Regions from separate parts of the Ellagibacter sp. genome, predicted to be linked through region 2. Evidence: predicted binding sites of a transcription regulator. Region 2 holds the regulator's gene; each other region holds the start of a gene.
The links. The regulator LexA, encoded in region 2, represses DNA repair genes until DNA is damaged. The targets are predictions, from matches to a motif close to CNAACANNTGTTNG.

Region 1 (6,163 bases), on a different contig from region 2:
TACTATACGCTATCGCGCTGCGAAACCGCTCCGAAATCGCAGGAATTCGAACCATTTTTCCCGAAGCATGCGATGCGGGGAAATGCCAACGGAAACGGCTCGCCCTTAGTCCTGCGTCGACTCGAGATAGTCGAGCCGCTCAGCCGGCGTGCCCTCGGCAAGCTCGAACCCGTAGGCCAAGGCGAGCGCTTGCGCCTGGCCTGCGCGAACCTCTGCGAGCTCATCGTTTCCCGCACTGCGCAGGAACTCGGACTCGAGCTGCAAGCTGTTCGCGACGTATTCGGTGACATGCGGGTCGACGCCCGACACCTGAAGCACCGATGCCATCGATTCGGGGGCAAGCGAAAGAAGCATCGACCCGTCGAGGTCGGTCGCGTCGCCGATAGCGTTCTCGAGCATGTCGGCAGCGGCAGCCGGATCACGGCCGTCGTCAGCACGCTCGATACTGCGGCGCATCGCCTGCATGAACTGCATGAGCAAACGCATGAGATAATCTTGTTCGAACATGGCACTCCCCGTTCGCGGTAGGTTACAGTCGGTCCTTCGTCAGTCGGCCTTCGGCGGCACGATTCCCAGATGCTCGTAAGCGCGCTCGGTCGCCTGACGGCCCTTCGGCGTGCGCACGATAAGCCCTTGCTGCATGAGATAGGGCTCGTACACGTCTTCGATGGTGTCAGCGTCTTCCGAGAGCGCCGACGCAAGCGTGGTGAGGCCCACGGGGCGCCCGCCGAACTGCACGGCAAGCAGCTCTAGGATACGATTGTCAACCGCGTCGAGCCCCAAGCTATCCACCTCGAAGAAGCTGAGCGCCTGTGCCGCGACATCCTCGTCGATAACGCCGTCGCCCCTCACCTGCGCCCAGTCGCGCACGCGCTTGAGCATGCGGTTCGCCAAACGCGGAGTTCCGCGGCTGCGGCGGGCGATCTCGAGCGCGCCATCTTCGGAAATGGGAACGTCCAGAATGGCGGCAGAGCGCGCAACGATTGCTGCGAGCTCCTCGGGCGTGTAATACTGCAGGCGGAATGCAATGCCAAAGCGGTCGCGCAAAGGACCTGTGAGCAGGCCCGTTCGCGTCGTCGCACCGATGAGCGTGAAGTGGGGCAGATCGAGGCGAATCGATCGCGCGGCCGGCCCCTTCCCCACCACGATATCGAGCGCGAAATCCTCGAGTGCGGGATAGAGCACTTCCTCGACCATGCGGTTCAGGCGGTGAATCTCGTCGATGAAGAGGACGTCGCCCTCTTCGAGGTTCGTGAGAATCGCAGCCAAATCGCCCGTTCGCTCGATAGCCGGGCCGCTCGTCGTGCGGATGTTCGCACCGAGCTCGTTGGCGACCACCGTGGCAAGCGTGGTCTTGCCAAGCCCCGGAGGCCCGGAGAACAAGATGTGGTCGGCGCATTCCTTGCGTTGCTGCGCCGCCTCGATAAGGATAGCGAGCGACTCTTTCACCTTGGTTTGCCCCAAGTAGTCGCAAAGCTTCTTCGGGCGCAGGCTGCGGTCGAGCGCGAGGTCGTCCTCTTGCAAGTTGGGCGCCACCGCGCGATCGCTTGCAGACGGGGACGCTCCACCCTGCACCGCAGTTGCCGCCTCGAAGACCATTCCCTCTATTTGAACACCGTCCGCCATTGCGTCCTTTTCATCTAATGAGCCGTACCCAGTCGCTTAAGGGCATATTGTAACAGCGCTGCCTCGGTCGCACCCTCGGGAGCCCCCTTCAACGCCAATTCTGCCTCCTGCGAGGTGAATCCCATGGAGAGAAGCGCTTCGGTTGCGCCCTTCAGCCTGTCGTCGAGAATCGTTTGCGCGGAAGGTTCGGAGAGCAGGCTTTCAAAGCTCGCATCGAAGGAGCCTTTCAGCTCGAGGATGATGCGCGATGCGCTCTTCTTGCCCACGCCGGGGATCTTCTGCACGAGGGCGACATCCTGCGCGGCGACAGCGTCCGCCAGCGCGCGCGGGGAAAATGTGGAAAGCGCCGCCAGCGCGACCTTCGGCCCGACGCCAGTCACGCCTATCAGGCGCTCGAAAGTGGCCTTCTCCTCTTCTGAGAGGAACCCGTAAAGCGCAATGCCCGCATCGCTCACCTGCAGATACGTGAGCACTGTGACGGTGGTGCCGGATTCTGGCAGCCTAGAGAGCGCCGTTGCCGACATGAAGACGGCGTAGCCCACACCGTTCACATCGATATAGGCGACTTGCGGCGTTTTGCCGGCGAGCTTTCCCTTGAGAAACGCGATCATGCTTGCTCCTTACTTCGCAAGTCCGCCGAAGCCTTCGTGAGTGGTGTAGCAGATGGCGGCGGCCAACGCATCGGCAGCGTGGTCGGGGCTTGGCACCGAGTCGAGCGAGAGCAGCTGGCTTACCATGTATTGCACCTGTTCCTTGTCGGCAGTGCCCGTGCCTACTACCGCTAGCTTGATCTGGCGAGGCGTGAATTCCCCCACGCTGAGGTTTTCCTCCGCGCAGGCGACGAGCGCCGCACCGCGCGCCTGACCCGTTGCGAACGCCGCAGTGATGTTCTGCCCGAACCACACCGTTTCGATTCCCACGCACGTGGGTTTGAAGCGATCGATCACCGCGCCGATCTGCTCGTGGATCTTGCGAAGGCGCAAGGAGAGCTCGACCTGCGCGGGCGACGATACGCAACCGTATGCGATGCACGAGAGCTTGGCGCCGCGCTGCGACACGATTCCCCAGCCCGTGTTCGCCAGGCCTGGGTCAATCCCGAGTATGATGCGCTCGCGCGTTACCACTGTGCTCCCTTGCATTCCCAAACGTTTGTTCGGTATTGTAGCATACCGATCCGAGATGCGAACATTCTTTCGCGTTTTCCTTCGCAAGAAACGCAAAAGGCGGCCCCTTTCGGAGCCGCCTTGCAAATCCATTCCCAAAGCTGGAAAGCTTCCCCACCTCGCTCGACGCTTCGCGCGAGCAGGGCGCGCCCGCTCGGGCGCCTAGATGGGGAAAGAATAGTCCACAGGACTATTCTTCTTCCAAAGCCTCGGCGATCTCGTCGGTGATGTCCATCGTGTGATAGACGTTCTGGAGGTCCTCCAGCTCTTCGAGGCGATCGATGAGGCGCATGACCTTCTTGGCGTCCGCCACGGACACCTCGGTCGGCGTGGACGGAATCATGGTGAGCTCGGCGCCCTTCACCTGAACACCCTGCTCCTCAATAGCCTTCTTCACGGACATGAGGTCGGACGGCGAGGTGTAGACGATCCACTCCTCGTCGGCATCCTCGTAGTCGTCTCCGCCGGCCTCGGCGACAGCCATCATGAACTCGTCCTCGTCAGCGGCAGCACCGTTCGGGCCGATGGGGTTCTTCTTGTCGCCGGTCTCAATTTCCTTGGCGACCATGATCTGGCCCTTGCGCTCGAACTGGAACGACACGGAACCGGAAGTACCGAGCGAGCCGCCCGCATGGGTGAACGCGCTGCGCACGTCGGCCGCGGTGCGGTTGCGGTTGTCGGTCAGAGCCTCGCAAAAGATAGCGACGCCAGCCGGGCCGTAGCCTTCATACTGAACGGTTTCGTAGTTCGCGGCGTCCTTGCCGGAACCGAAAGCCTTGTCGATAGCGGTCTTGATCTTGTCCTTCGGCAGGGAGTAGCCCTTCGCCTTTTCGATAGCAGCGGCGAGCGACGCGTTGTTCTCGGGGTTCGGGTCGCCACCTTCCTTCGCAGCAACAGTGATGTTACGGGAAAGCTTGGAGAACAAAGCAGAGCGCTTAGCGTCCTGAGCAGCCTTGCGGTGCTTCGTTGTAGCCCATTTTGAGTGACCTGACATATACGTCCCTTCCGATAATGCAAATACCAGCCGCATAGTTTAGCACAGAGGGCAAGCTACACAAATACCCCACGCCCCACCCGCACGCAATTTGCAGAAGAGAAAATTGTTGCCGGCGCAACGGCGATCACCCACCCGAAACAAGAAGGACCTCAAAGCCCGCCTAGGCATCACGACGGCATGCTTGCGTTCCTGGCGCAGCTTCTAGTGCTCGCCTTCCAACTTCGAGAGCAAACTGCGACACCCAGCGACGATGTCGCGATAGGTCGCGTCGAAATTGCCGGTGTACCACGGATCGGCCACGTCCTTACCGTGGCGGGGGTTGTCGTCGGGAAGAAAGTCGAGCAGACGCACGAACTTCTTCTGCGGGTCGCCGCCGAAGATAGACTCGAGGCCGTGCAGGTTCTCCCTGTCCATGTAGACGAAAAGGTCCCACTCGCCGTATTCGTTTGCCCGCACCTGCCGCGCATGATGGGCATGCGTGGAAATGCCCTGTTCGCGAAGCTTTTTCAGCGTGCCCGGATGAGGCAGCTCGCCAATTTCTTCGGTACTCGTCGCCGCGGAGTCAATCGAGAACTTGCCTCCAAGACGAGCTTTGCGCACCATGTCTTCCACGACAAATTGTGCCATGGTTGACCTGCAGATATTGCCGTGGCATATAAATAGGATGCTATGCACGAGCCCCCTTCCGCCAATTCTTCGAGATGCCAACCAAAGCCAACACGGCTGGGCCAGCAACGTTTAATCATAAGGGTCTTCCGTTGCAGAAAGGTTAACGAGCCGAACGCAAAAGAAGAGAGGCAAGCAGCGCCCGCGCACGGGAAGGTGCCAACTCGAAAAGCAAAACGCATCAGTCAGAGAACGCTCGCAGAAAGGCGTGGGCCCCACGACGCGAGGTCCGTATCGGCGGACAAGCGCCCGCAGACGAAAAACACGGGCTCGAACCACGCGGAAAGGCGCGGACGGGCCCGTCAGTCAACAACTCAGTTAAGCGGTCGGCGCCGCGTGCGCCCCGGCTATTCGGATTCCCCGCGAAGCCACAGGCCCGTCTTGCCGCCGTCCTTCTTGAGCAGGCGAATCTCGGAGATTTCCATCCCGCGGTCGACCGCCTTGCACATGTCGTACACGGTGAGGCACGCGACGCTCGCCGCCGTGAGGGCCTCCATCTCGATGCCAGTCTTGCCGGTAACGCCCGTCGTCGTGGTGACATGAATGCCCACGCGGCCGTCTTCGCGCTCGCCCTCGAGCACCGGCGTGCATTCCACCTTGGCTTTTGTGATGTTCAGCGGATGGCACATCGGAATGAGCGTGCTCGTCTGCTTTGCCGCCATCACGCCCGCCACGCGCGCACACGCCAAGACGTCGCCCTTCGCAGCCTTGCCTTCCACGATAAGCGCAAGCGTCTCGGGATGCATGGAGATGAACCCCTCTGCGACCGCAACGCGCTCGGTGTCCGGTTTCTGGGACACGTCGACCATGCGGACGTCGCCCTTCTCGTCGATGTGCGTCAAATGAGTATCGCCACTCATGGTGAATTCCTTTCGAAAAGCGTCCGTTACGCCCGTGATTCTAAACGATATGGCAAGCTGGCGAAAGCCGTACGGCGCCGAAGTGCCGCGCAGCCTTCGGAAAACCTAGCCGCCGATTTGGCTCATGCCGCGCTCGGTTCCCACCTTGTCATGGTGCTCGTCGGGCTTCGCACCAAGGGCCTGCAGAAACACGGCGCGCTGGTCTTCCTCGGTGCCTTCGCGCAACGCGGTTCGCAGGTCGTATTCCTCATCGGAGAACAAACACGGGCGCAGCTTGCCATCGGCCGTCAGGCGCAGGCGGTTGCACTTGCTGCAGAAGTGGCGCGACAGCGGGCTGATGAAGCCCACCGTGCCCGCGGCGCCGGGGAAATGATAGTACTCTGCGGGACCCCAGCCGATCGGCTTGTCCTCCCCCGCCGGAACGAGCTCGCCTATGCCCTGTTCACGGGCGCCCTCGTTGATGATGTTGAACACTTCCTCGCAGGAGATGACACCGTCCTTGCCCCAGCTGATGCCGTCGACCTCAGAGACATCGCCGATGGGCATGTGCTCGATGAAACGCACGTGTAGCGGGCGGTCGATCGAGAGCTTGGCGAAATCGAGGAAGCCGTCCGCAAGCGAGCGGAGCGCGACCGCATTGATTTTCACGGGGTTGAATCCCGACTCGAGCGCCGCATCGATGCCGCGAAGCGCGTCGTCGAGCGATCCGCAACGCGTGATCTTGTGGAACTTCTCAGCGTCGAGCGTGTCGAGCGAGAGGTTCACGCGTGAAAGCCCCGCCGCCTTCAAATCGGCCGCCATGCGCGGCAAGAGCACGCCGTTCGTGGTCATCGAGACATTTTCAATCTCGG
Region 2 (6,163 bases):
CGTTCGCTTTCACCTGCGTCTCAATGGGCAACCCTCATGCGATCACCTTCATCAACGACTTCAACGCACTGCCGAAAGACCTGTTCACTTCTGAGGAAAGGTCACTTGCGACGCTCGACCTTGAGAAAATCGGGGCATTCTACGAGTCGAACCCCGTATTCCCCGAGAAGGCCAATATCGAGTTTGCCCACATCGGAGAGGCGGGAATCGAGATGCGCGTGTACGAGCGCGGCTGCGGCGAGACTCTTGCGTGCGGCACGGGCGCATGCGCAACCTGCGTCGCTGCTGCGTTGACCGAACGCACCGGACGCGAAAACGACCTCATCCTCCGCGGTGGCGTGCTCCACATCCTTTGGGCCGAGGACGACCATGTCATGATGACGGGACCTGCCGCCGAGGCGTTCGAGGGAACGGTAGTCCTGTAAGCATGGAGCAGTTCGCCACGGTGCTCACCAAGGGAGCGCAAACGACGTTTGAGGAACAGCGGGAACGAGCAATCCTCGTCGGGGTTGATCGTCCGAACCAGAAGTGGTCCCTCGACTCTTCGCTCGCCGAACTTGAGCGCCTCGCCGACACTGCGGGAGCTGACACCGTCGCGAAGACGACGCAGAAGCTCGAATCACCCAATCCTCGAACGTTCGTCGGAACAGGCAAAGCGGAAGAGATTGCCCAGCTTGCTCGCTCATATGCGGCGGACCTGGTCATATTCGACGATGAGCTCATCCCGTCGCAACAATCTAACCTCGAAAAGACCGTCGATAAGAGCGTCAAGATCATCGATCGCACGGCGCTCATCCTTGACATCTTCGCGCTCCATGCCGCCTCGAAAGAGGGCAGGTTGCAGGTGCGCCTCGCACAGAACCAATATCTCTACCCCCGCCTTCGCGGCATGTGGGCGCATCTCGCCTCGAATCGCATGGGGGGCGGTGTCGGATCGCGCTTCGGCGAAGGCGAAAGCCAGCTCGAAGTCGACCGAAGGATGGTACGCAAGCGAATCACCTCCATCAAGCGCGAGCTCGCTCACTTAGCTGACGTTCGGTCGCTGCAGCGCGAGGAACGATATTCGAGCGGCATGTTCCGCGTTGCTCTGGCCGGATACACCAATGCAGGTAAATCAAGTTTGATCAACCGCCTCTGCGACGCCGATGTCCTCAGCTATGACAAGCTCTTTGCAACCCTCGACTCCACGACAAGGAAGTTCGAGCTGCCCGAAGGGCGTGAAATAACCGTCACCGACACCGTTGGGTTCATTCAAAAACTGCCGACGACCTTGATTGAGGCATTCAAGTCGACACTCGATGAAATCACGGGAGCGCATTTGATTCTGCACGTAGTTGATGCTTCCTCAAGCGAACGAGAGGGCCAACGCGATGCCGTCGACGAGACGCTCGAGCAAATCGGCGCTCAATCGATCCCTCGAATCGAGGTATTCAACAAGTGCGATCTGCTAAGCGACGAAGACATTAGCGCTCTCAAGTCCCGTTACCCGCAGTCGATTGCGATATCCGCTGCAACAGGAGAGGGGATTGAGGAGCTCGTCAAACGAATCGCGCAAGCCGCTTCAGCTGCCGATACGCATATGAGCGTCCTCATTCCCTATGCAAAGGGGGCTCTTGTTGCAAAGGCTCATGAGCGCTGCCATATCGTGAGCGAAACCCACGAAGAGCAGGGGACCGCCATCACAATGTTCGTCCCCCGAAGCTATGTCAACGCCTTTCAGCCCTACCTTACAAACGACGGAACACCGCAACTACCTTGCCCGCGATAGAGCAATTCGTGGTGATAATCGGATCCATGGAGGAGTTCTCCGGCTGAAGCCGGATATGGTCTTTCTCCTTGTAGAAGCGCTTCACGGTTGCCCCATCGTCGATGATAGCGACAACGATATCGCCGTTATTGGCAACTGGCTGCTCCTTAACGACCACATAATCGCCGTCGTTGATACCTGCCTCGATCATTGATTCGCCGCGCACGGACAAGAGGAACGAGGGGGCATCGCCGACAATGTCGGTCGGAAGGGAAATCGTGTCGGTAATATTCTCTTCAGCAAGAATTGGCACGCCTGCAGCGACATCGCCCACAAGAGGCACGTTCACGATTTTACTAAAGCTCGGCTGAACGACATCTGGAACGGAGCTCGCCTGTACCGATGAGCCCTCAAGAGGGTAGGTAAGCGAAATTGATCGAGATTTTAAAGGGTCTCGTTTGATAAGGCCCTTTTCTTCGAGAGCCTTCAGGTGGACATGGACGGTGGAAGGGGAGGAAAGCCCCAGAGCATGGCATACCTCACGAACCGTCGGCCCGTAGCCCTTTTCCCGAATGCAATCCTCAATGCAATCGAGAACAGCTTGTTGACGCTTCGTCACTTTGGTGGCCATAGTGCGTCCTTTCAATAAATCGAACAAATGTTTGAAATAATTATTGACGTGAACCTTTGTTCGATTTATTATAAACGCGAACAAAGGTTCTACGCAAGGGCAAGGAGGCACAAAGATGGGAAATTTCGAAATGAGGTACCCCGTACACGGATCAGCCGCGCTGAAGCCCAGTTCAGCAGAGCAATCGCAATCTGCGACCATCATCGAGTTCCCAGCTATTGCGCAAAACGAGTTCGATTGGGAGTCTTTCGAACAGAACAGCACGGCGGCACAGCCTTCAGACTTCTCCCAACTCAAAGCGCTCTTCACCACGCCACTCGATGATCGCAAGATGGTGCGAAGCCTCAAAGAAGGAACCTTGCGCGGCATCTCCCACAGCGATATGAAGCCATCACACGTAATCGCATGCGGCGTCGCAATGACAATCGCTTCGTTTATCCTGTTTTTCCTGTAAGAAACCTTTTGGTGGTATCCGCATCTTCAATTGTGCGGACATCCTGATCAAAGCCGTAAGGGACAATCCATACGGTATGATACCTTTAACAGAAGTAAAGTTTAAAGGAGCATGCGCATGCGTTGTCCCTCCTGCGGCTACCTTGAATCAAAAGTCGTAGACTCACGCCCATCCGAAGACGGAACATCGATTAGAAGGCGCCGAGAGTGCCTGAAATGCCAACGCCGATTCACCACATACGAGCGCTTAGGCGATAACCCGCTTGTCATCGTTAAAGTCGATGGTTCGTCCGAAGCTTACGATCGCAACAAGCTGTTCAGGGGCCTGCTTATCGCATGCGCCAAGCGGCCGATTTCGAAAGAGCAGGTCGACGACTTGATCGACAGCATCGAAACAGAGCTTCGCAATACCTCACGCACCGAAATAAGATCGAAAGAACTTGGCGATATGGCGCTGAAGCGCCTTGCAAAGCTCGACGATGTCGCCTATGTCAGGTTCGCGAGCGTATACAAAGACTTTCAAAACATTGAAGAATTCGCTGAAGCACTTGAGGAGTTGCGATAAATCATGCCAGAACAGTTACTCGTTCCTATAAAACGGCTTGATGAAACCTTGGAGGTTCCCCGTTACGCATACGAGGGCGACGCAGGCGTAGACCTGCGCTCAGCCGAAGATTTTTCGCTCAAGCCCTTCGAACGAAAGCTTGTTCCAACAGGAGTCGCAATCGCACTGCCAAGAGGCTATGCAGGCTTTGTTATGCCGAGGAGCGGCCTTGCTGTGAAGCACGGAATATCTATCGTCAACACGCCGGGACTTATCGACAGCGACTACCGAGGCGAGCTGAAGGTCACCCTGATCAATCTTGACCCAAAAGATACCTTCCAAGCGCAAAAAGGCGACCGCATTGCTCAGCTCGTTATCATGAAGGTAGAGAACGCAAACTTCGAATGCAGAGACTCATTGGACGAAACCGGGCGCGGCGACTTCGGATTCGGAAGCAGCGGCGTTCAAAGCTAACGATTTCCACGGCATAGTTGCCCAAAGAAACCAAGATCGTATCTTAGAACGGCTCTCAGAGCTTCATATATGAAACCCCAGGTCAACAACTTGATAATTTACGAGACGAAGGATAGCAGTGCGGAATAGCGAAGAAATAGAGCAAAAACTCGCCTCAACGAGGAAACTGATTACGTTCGCCAACATCGCTGGACCTGTCTCGCTCATCATCGGCGGAGTCTTGCTGAGTACGGCAGGACTTATATGCTCGTTGATAGCTCGTTCGAGAATCAACACCATGCTGAAAAAACAACCGCAAGACCAAGCATTTTCACAAAAGGTCATGCAAGCGGCAAAACCAGGCGCCATTGCACTGATTATCTGCACGATAGCGCTTGTCCTTAATGTCATTTCGCTGGCGCTCGTGATGCCAGCCGTGCTCGAAGCCTCACAGACCGGTAACCTGACGACACTTTTCGGAGGCGGTGCGGTAAACACCGCAGGAACAGCTACGTCCACCTGGGGCTAGAGAAACGACAGCGTTTCGGCTAGCCAAACCACGCTTCAATCAAAAGCCCATTCAAGGGTTCGCTAATTCACCATGCATCCGCTCTTATACTAGATATAAATGATTGATAATAGGCGTTATGTAATCTTAAACAAATGAAGATAAGGTGTGCACTTTACAGATGACAAGTCATCTGTAAAGTGCTACGTCATACTCAATCCGTGAGCAACGATACGAAACATGGAGCGAGCATGAACGAACTAGGCAATCGCGATTCCAGGCCAAACACAACGCACGCCTCAGATGCTCTGGCATCAGCGGAACACGACGCAGCTGTCAACATCGAAGCATTGTCGGCCGAAATAAAGCGGCTTAAAACAAGCCAAGACGCTGTCATCCTGGCTCATTACTATGTGCCACCCGAGGTGCAGGATATTGCCGACTACGTTGGAGACAGCTTCGCGCTGGCAAAGCTTGCCGTTGACCTTCCTCAGCAGACCATCGTACTCTGTGGCGTGGAATTCATGGGAGAATCGGCGAAACTGCTGAACCCTAAGAAAACGGTGCTCCTGCCCGAACCTGCTGCGGACTGCCCGATGGCGCACATGATCCGCAAGGCCGACATCGACTCTATCCGCGCGAAGTACGCCGGCGACCTCGCCGTCGTATGCTACGTGAACTCCACCGCCGAAGCGAAAACGTGGTCGGACGTATGCGTCACCTCTTCGAACGCCGTGAAAATCTGCAGCTCCTTGCCACAGCGCAACCTCCTGTTCATTCCCGACATGAACTTAGGTCGCTACGTTGCCGAGCAGATTCCCGATAAGCATGTCATTCTGAATAAGGGCTACTGCCCACGACACATGACCATCAGCCGAAAGCAGGTAATCGATCTTGAGGAAGCCTACCCCGATGCCGTGGTAATGGCACATCCTGAATGCCCGGCGGACGTGCTGGCCGAGGCGGATTTCATCGGCTCCACAAAAGGCATAATCGAACACGCAACCGCTTCCGACGCAAAAGACTTCATCGTCTGCACCGTCGTGGGGATCTTGCGCGAGCTCACCCGCAGAAACGCCGGCACCGACAAGCGTTTCCACTTCCCCACCACGACCCCCCGCTGCGAGAACATGGATCTGGTCACGCTGCCGAAACTTGCAGCCTGTCTACGCAATCCGGCGCCTTTTGAGGTGCACGTTGACGAGAACCTTGCCCCCGCTGCACGACTGACACTTGAGCGCATGCTGGAATACGCAGCAAAGTAGGACAACATGGGTGAGAGAATCGAACACCTTTTCTTCGACGTCGTCATCGTCGGATGCGGCGTGGCAGGCCTGTATTGTGCGCTCAACCTTCCGCGCGAGCTGTCCGTCATCATGTTGGCGAAAACGACACTCGATGAATGCGACTCCATGCTGGCGCAAGGCGGTATCTGCATGCAACGTAACGACAATGATTATGAGCCCTTCTTTAAAGACACCTTGCGAGCAGGTCATTTCGAGAACCGTCGCGAAAGCGTGGACCTTATGATTCGCGCGAGTCGCAGCGTTATCGACAATTTAATGAACTTTGGCGTTGACTTCGCTCGAAACGATGACGGGACGTTGCGCTACACTCGCGAAGGCGCTCACAGCCGCGCGCGCATCTGTTACCACCAAGACACCACAGGCGCCGAGATCACGACGAAGCTTTTGGCAGCAGTAAAGCAATTAGCGAACGTGCGCATCCTCGAAAATACCTGCATGGACGACATCCTCACCGAAGCGAATGTTAGTCTCCGAAACTGTCAATACACCCGTCAGGTATCTCAACAGAAGAACGCTTGCG
Region 3 (6,163 bases), on a different contig from region 2:
GTCCCCTGCGGGCCGTAGAGGCTTTTGTGCCCGGTGAAGCAAAGCACGTCCGCCCCAAGCGCGGCCATATCAACCGGCATCGCGCCCGCTGTCTGCGCCGCATCCAGAACGAACAGCGCGCCCGCGTCGTGCGCCATCGCAGCCATGCGCGCGACGTCGTACACATCGCCCGTCACGTTCGACGCGTGCGTGGCGGCGACCAGGTTCGCGCCCCCCTCGAGCGCGCGCTCGTAGGATTCCCAGTCAAGCGACCCATCAGGAAGAATGCGGGCAACCTCCACCTGGGCCCCGCGCATGTCGCGAGCGCGGAAGAGCGGCCGCAGCACCGAGTTGTGCGACGCAGCCGTGGTAATAGCGCGTCCCCCATCAGGCAAAAGACCCGCAAGGGCGATATTGAGCGCCATCGTAGCGTTCATGCTAAACGATACACGGGAAGCGTCCGGCGCACCGAGCAGCGCCGCCACAGCAGAGCGCGCCTCGAACACGGCCATGCTCGCCGCGAACGCCGCCGCGTGCGACCCGCGCCCCGGACCGCCGAACGAGCCGATCGCGTCGGCCACCGTGCGAGCCACACCGTCGGGTTTCTTAAGCGTCGTCGCCGCATTGTCGAGGTAAATCACGTGAGCGCCTTTCGGGAAATCCGCCCGCAGGCGATCAGTGTCCACCGCGGGCGTCGAGTTCTTGTATAGTGGAATCATACCGCGAAAACGAATCGCGCGGCCACGCGCACGACAGGGAAAGGACGTCCCATGGAGCAGTACAAGCAGGAGTTCATCGAGTTCATGGTCGAAAGCCATGTGCTCAAGTTCGGCGAGTTCACATTGAAAAGCGGCCGCAAGTCCCCGTTTTTCATGAACGCAGGCGCCTATGTGACGGGCGACCAGCTGCATCGCCTGGGTCTCTCCTACGCGCGCGCGATCCACGACAACTTCGGGCTCGACTTCGACGTCGTGTTCGGCCCCGCGTACAAGGGCATCCCCCTGTCGGTCGTGACGGCGATGGGGCTTCACGAGCTCTACGGCAAAGAGGTGAAGTACTGCTCGAATCGTAAGGAAGCGAAAGACCACGGCGAAGGCGGCAACCTGCTCGGGCACGTGCTCGAAGACGGCGACCGCGTTGTCATGGTGGAAGACGTCACCACGTCGGGCAAGTCGATCGACGAGACCTACCCCCTCATCACTGGCGCCGCGAATATCGAGGTCAAAGGCCTTATGGTCTCGCTCAATCGCATGGAGGTCGGCAAGGGCGGCGTGAAATGCGCCTGCGACGAGGTGTCGGAGAAGTACGGCTTCCCCACGGCGAGCATCGTAAACATGGCCGAAGTGACCGAGTACCTCTACAACCGCGAAGTGCAGGGTGAGGTCCTCATCAACGACGACATCAAAGCTGCTATCGACGCATATTACGAAGAATGGGGCGCGAAGGAATAGCGCAACCACTTGATTAAGCGGGCGAGAAGGCACCGGGGCACACCAAGCCGCACCTCCTCGCCCGACCCAGCCAAGCGACACCCCCCCGCCCGGCACCACGTTAATGGATGATTTCCGCGTTTCTCAGCATGTTCTCGGCGAGAGCGACTTCCTGCGCGCGATCCTCTCCCTCAACCGGTCCGAGATACGTCACGCCCACGCCAATGAGCCGATCGTTCCAAAAATAGCTTGCGGCGCGTATCTCTCCGGCCTTGTCCTTGTACTTCTTCTCATATGCGGCGTAAATGAGAATAGACCCACCGTTTCCTTTGTCGATATCGTCAACGAGGCGAAATCCCGGATCGGTCATCTCAGGACGCGGAAGCGTGAAGTTATCAATGGCGCTTTTCACATCTTGGCTGGAGACATCGCCATCATCGACCTCGGAAAACATCGAGAGCGACCGAAAGTTATGATCTTCCTCCTCGTCCGACACCAAAAACGTCGAGTCAAGACCGCTCACTTCGCTTGAAGAGAAAAGCGAGCAATACGCCTCGAGAAACATGCCGAATCCTTTTTCGTGGTAGAAGCTGCCCTCGGGAACAACCGCGTAAGGTTCCTCGTAATAAATGCGCAGCTTTCCGTTATCCACATGGGGAGACGCGTTGCCGCCGTCGCTTAAGGAGCAAGCAGCCAGCGCAAAAACAGCCACCGTGGAAAGACATGCAACCAGAACGACGAGGAGGAAACGCGACGCATGGTTCCTACGCCCCCGCAACCCCCGATTTCGATTATCACTAGATTTCGATAGCATTTTCTTCGGTTCCTATCTCATGCATGTTGCACGCAGGATCTCTTATCTTGCCATATCCCCACGCAAAACCATCACTGCCAGAAAAGAGCTCATTGGAGTAATGGCTCTCGTCATCGGGACCTGGGCGGAATATAGGGCAGCCTCGACGCCACCCCGACACGCCCCTTGCTGCGCGCCGATTCCTTCCAGGATTTCCCTCTTTTCAGTTGGCGCGTTTTGACTTATCATGTTTGCTTGCGCAAATCACATGCCGGCGTGGCTCAACGGTAGAGCAACTGATTTGTAATCAGTAGGTTGCGGGTTCGATTCCTGCCGCCGGCACCACGTAAAAGCAATCCCCCATCTGGTGGTTCGTCCTTTCCAGATGGGGGATTTTTTCGCTCGCTAGTCTTTCACCACGAGAACGGGAACCTTCGCCTCTTTCAGCACGAAGCTCGACACGCTGCCCAGGATGCCGCGCAAACCGCCGAGGCCGCGCGATCCCATGATGATGAGGTCGATGTTGTGCGCCGCCGCATACGCGACGATTTGCACGCCGATCGTCGTCTCAATCTGCACCTCGACGTGGATCTCGTTCATAAGCCCGCGCGTCGCGAGGCGGACGTCGCGCTCGAGCTTCCTTTGGGCCTCGTTTTGGGCATCCTCGAAAGCCTCTCTCATGCCAACGGGAACCGCCGCGCCATATGAAGAGTCGAGCCGCTCGATCACCTGATGCTCGATGTCCGAAATCTGCAGCACGTGAAGCGCGCAGCCCGGATCCTCTTTCGCGTAGCGGGCCGCTTCCTCGAGCGCCGCATCGGCAGACGCCGAACCATCGTAGGGAACTAAGATATTGTCATAGAGCATGGCTGCCCCTTCCCCATCGTGCGTGTAAAACGCAATCCAGAAGACGGCGATGCAGCGATCGCCTTGTGAGTTAATAATAGCGCGCTTCACTATCTGCGAACAGGGATTATGACGAATTTTCTCCCTCGTCGGGAAAGAAAGGCGCAGGCATTGCGCATCGGTTCGAAGCTTGTTAAAATACGAACAAATATTCGAACGAACAGGTGTACTCATGAACATCGCCGACAAGCTGGAAATCCTCGCTGACGCCGCAAAGTACGACGTTGCCTGTACATCTTCCGGCGTCGACCGAGGGGCGCGGCGCGGGCAGTTGGGAAACGCCCTTGCCGCGGGATGCTGCCACAGCTTCACCCCCGATGGGCGCTGCATTTCGCTTCTGAAGGTGCTCATGACCAACGTCTGCGTCTATGACTGCGCCTACTGCGTGAACCGCGCAAGCAACGACACCACTCGCGTCGCGTTCACCCCGCGCGAGCTTGCCGACCTGACGATTTCCTTCTATCGGCGCAACTACATCGAGGGGCTGTTCGTAAGCTCGGGCGTTCTGAAAAGCCCCGATTACACGACCGAGCTTCTGATCGAAACGCTGCGCATCCTGCGCGATGAATATGGGTTTCGCGGGTACATCCACGCGAAGGCCGTGCCCGGCACCTCGCCCGAGCTGATAAATCGGCTGGGACGCCTGGCCGACCGCATGAGCGTGAACCTGGAGCTCCCCTCCCAGAGAAGCCTTGCGCTACTGTGTCCGCAAAAGCGTAAGCAGCAGCTTCTAGCTCCGATGCGCCAGATTCGCGACTCCATGGCAGAAGATGCCGACACACGCGCCCTCGCGCGCAAGAACACGACATACTATTCGCAAAATCGACCAGCGAAACGCGAACGGGCTTTCGTCCCCGCAGGCCAAAGCACGCAAATGATCATCGGCGCCACACCCGAGAACGACTTTCAAATCCTGAATTTATCGGCGGCGCTCTATCGCACGCTCTCGCTCAAGCGCGTGTTCTTCAGCGCCTACCTGCCGGTAACCTCCGATGAGCGCCTGCCCGCATCGGGGGCGGTGGAGCTCGATCGCGAGCATCGCCTCTACCAGGCCGATTGGCTTATGCGCTTCTACAAGTTCGACGTGAGCGAGATAATCGACGAGGACAACCCTTACCTCGACCCGCAGCTCGACCCGAAGGCGAACTGGGCCGTCAACCACCTGGAGCACTTCCCCGTAGAGGTGAACATGGCCCCGCTCGAAATGCTCCTGCGCGTCCCTGGCATCGGTCCACGCGGGGCGCGCCTTATCGTGAAAGCCCGGCGAACCTGTTGCCTGCACGAGCCCGAGCTGCGAAAACTCGGCATCGCCTACAAACGCGCGCGGTTCTTCATCACCTGCAACGGAAGGTACGCAGGCGCAGACACGCCCTTCACCCCAGGGGCCCTGCGCGCGCAGCTTGCCGCCCCTATCGACGGAGGAAAGCACGGACGGCGCGCGGCGAAGCAATGCCAGGGGCAGCTGAGCCTCTTCGACCCACTTGAGGGACAGGATCTACATAGGAATCGAATCGAGGGAGCGCACGAACGCGGCGCGCTCCATGACGCGCAAGGGGCGATTGCACGCAAATACAACGCGCTCGACGCATCACGAGGGGCGAACGCACATGGCACGTCCGCGTACTCAGCAAAGACGGGTGTAAGCGATGCCCTCGAAACCTCGCATGAGGCAGGCGCAAGCGGTACCCGTACGACCGCGCAGAAGACAAGTGTATCAAGCTCAAGCCCTCGCAGCCTCCCTGAGAAAAGCACCCTCGCCAGCCAAGCCGACGGCCTGTTCGGGTGGCAGCATGCCATCGACAAGCAAAAGGTTTGCGCATGATCGCCGCAGAAGAGCCGCTCTCCCACGTCGCCTATGTCTACGACGGAACGCCTGAGGGGCTGCTCACCGCGGTGTTCCAAGCCTACGCGAACCATGAGGACCCTGAGGATATCGCACGGGAATCTTCGTTTCAACCGCGTCTTGGGCAAAGCGTGCGCACGATAGAGTCCGACGCCAAGCTCGCCGAGCGTGTCAAACGCGGGCTGGTGCGCACAACGGGGAAAGCGGGGTTCAACGCCGTGCTGCACGCCGCACTCTCCGACGACGCACAAGCGGGCACCATCGTCTATCGGTTCATCCGCTACGCTATGAGGGCTGACGCGCGCCGAGCGGCGATCGGAGAAATCGCACACCCGGCCGTCGCCCCGCTTGTCGCACTCGACCGATCGATAATGAATGAGCGGCATTACCTGCAGCAATTCCTTCGCTTCGAACGCCTTGAGGGCAACGTATGGTTCGCCCGCTGCTCCCCGAAGGCATCGGTTGTGCCGCTGCTTATGGGCTGGTTCTCGGCGCGCTTCAATGACGTCCCCTTCATGATTTACGACGAAGCGCACCGCATAGCGGGAATCTACGACGGATCGGGGTGGCAGCTCGTTCAAGCCGACGAAGTCAATCTCCCCGAAAAAGCAGCTGACGAACAGATGATGCAGCAAGCATGGAAGCGGTTCTACGACGCCGTCTCCGTCGATGCGCGCTACCACCCCGAGCTCCGCCGGCAATTCATGCCGAAACGATTCTGGAAGCATATGCCCGAAATGGACGAGCGCGGCGACACATCAACAGGAGCCTACTCGCTCAACACGCCCTCGAGGTCGAAGGCGGGGATAAAGCTCTCCTCGGCAGCACCGCCCTCCTGCCAGAAGTAATCCTCGATTCCGAGCGAGTCAGCAAAATCAAGCAGTCGCTCATAGTCCTCATCGGGAACGCGTCGGGCGAGCTCGGGACAGCGCTCAAGCTCGCGGCGAGCCCAGGTGTCGCCCGCCTTGGCGCTATCAGACAAAACGGGAGTGTACTGGTTCATAAGCGAGAGCAGAACCGAACTGCCGAAATGCTTCCACACCGTTTGAACCACACGTTTCGAGTCCTCGAGCGCACCGGGCAGCATCAGATGGCGCACCACCACCCCGCGCGTCATGCGCTCGTCGCCCTCGTACTCGTCAAAGCAAGGGTCGCCCACCTCATCGACCATGGCAGAAAGCGCATCGAAGGCGACCTGGGGATAATCGGGAG

Region 1: ruvC (crossover junction endodeoxyribonuclease RuvC) is a predicted target of LexA. The motif match lies at 2,769-2,782, and genes of this name have one in related genera.
Region 3: ACMRQN_RS03755 (putative DNA modification/repair radical SAM protein) is a predicted target of LexA. The motif match lies at 3,250-3,263, and genes of this name have one in related genera.

The regions. Positions count from the first base shown of each region.
Region 1 is NZ_DBFSAP010000041.1:20,394-26,556, forward strand. Features, by position in the region: gene ACMRQN_RS05805 (hypothetical protein) at 106-507, opposite strand; gene ruvB (Holliday junction branch migration DNA helicase RuvB) at 547-1,626, opposite strand; gene ruvA (Holliday junction branch migration protein RuvA) at 1,641-2,237, opposite strand; gene ruvC (crossover junction endodeoxyribonuclease RuvC) at 2,247-2,765, opposite strand; gene ACMRQN_RS05825 (YebC/PmpR family DNA-binding transcriptional regulator) at 2,980-3,783, opposite strand; gene ACMRQN_RS05830 (low molecular weight protein-tyrosine-phosphatase) at 3,988-4,461, opposite strand; gene moaC (cyclic pyranopterin monophosphate synthase MoaC) at 4,800-5,312, opposite strand; gene moaA (GTP 3',8-cyclase MoaA) at 5,418-6,163, opposite strand, start outside.
Region 2 is NZ_DBFSAP010000036.1:33,127-39,289, reverse strand. Features, by position in the region: gene dapF (diaminopimelate epimerase) at 1-425, shown strand, start outside; gene hflX (GTPase HflX) at 428-1,768, shown strand; gene lexA (transcriptional repressor LexA) at 1,728-2,378, opposite strand; gene ACMRQN_RS04635 (hypothetical protein) at 2,494-2,832, shown strand; gene nrdR (transcriptional regulator NrdR) at 2,950-3,396, shown strand; gene dut (dUTP diphosphatase) at 3,400-3,849, shown strand; gene ACMRQN_RS04620 (hypothetical protein) at 3,968-4,357, shown strand; gene nadA (quinolinate synthase NadA) at 4,588-5,601, shown strand; gene ACMRQN_RS04610 (FAD-binding protein) at 5,608-6,163, shown strand, end outside.
Region 3 is NZ_DBFSAP010000024.1:48,563-54,725, forward strand. Features, by position in the region: gene ACMRQN_RS03730 (aminotransferase class V-fold PLP-dependent enzyme) at 1-620, opposite strand, end outside; gene pyrE (orotate phosphoribosyltransferase) at 750-1,430, shown strand; gene ACMRQN_RS03740 (hypothetical protein) at 1,531-2,061, opposite strand; tRNA gene ACMRQN_RS03745 (tRNA-Thr) at 2,473-2,547, shown strand; gene ACMRQN_RS03750 (universal stress protein) at 2,608-3,069, opposite strand; gene ACMRQN_RS03755 (putative DNA modification/repair radical SAM protein) at 3,281-4,930, shown strand; gene ACMRQN_RS03760 (TIGR03915 family putative DNA repair protein) at 4,927-5,799, shown strand; gene ACMRQN_RS03765 (radical SAM protein) at 5,721-6,163, opposite strand, start outside.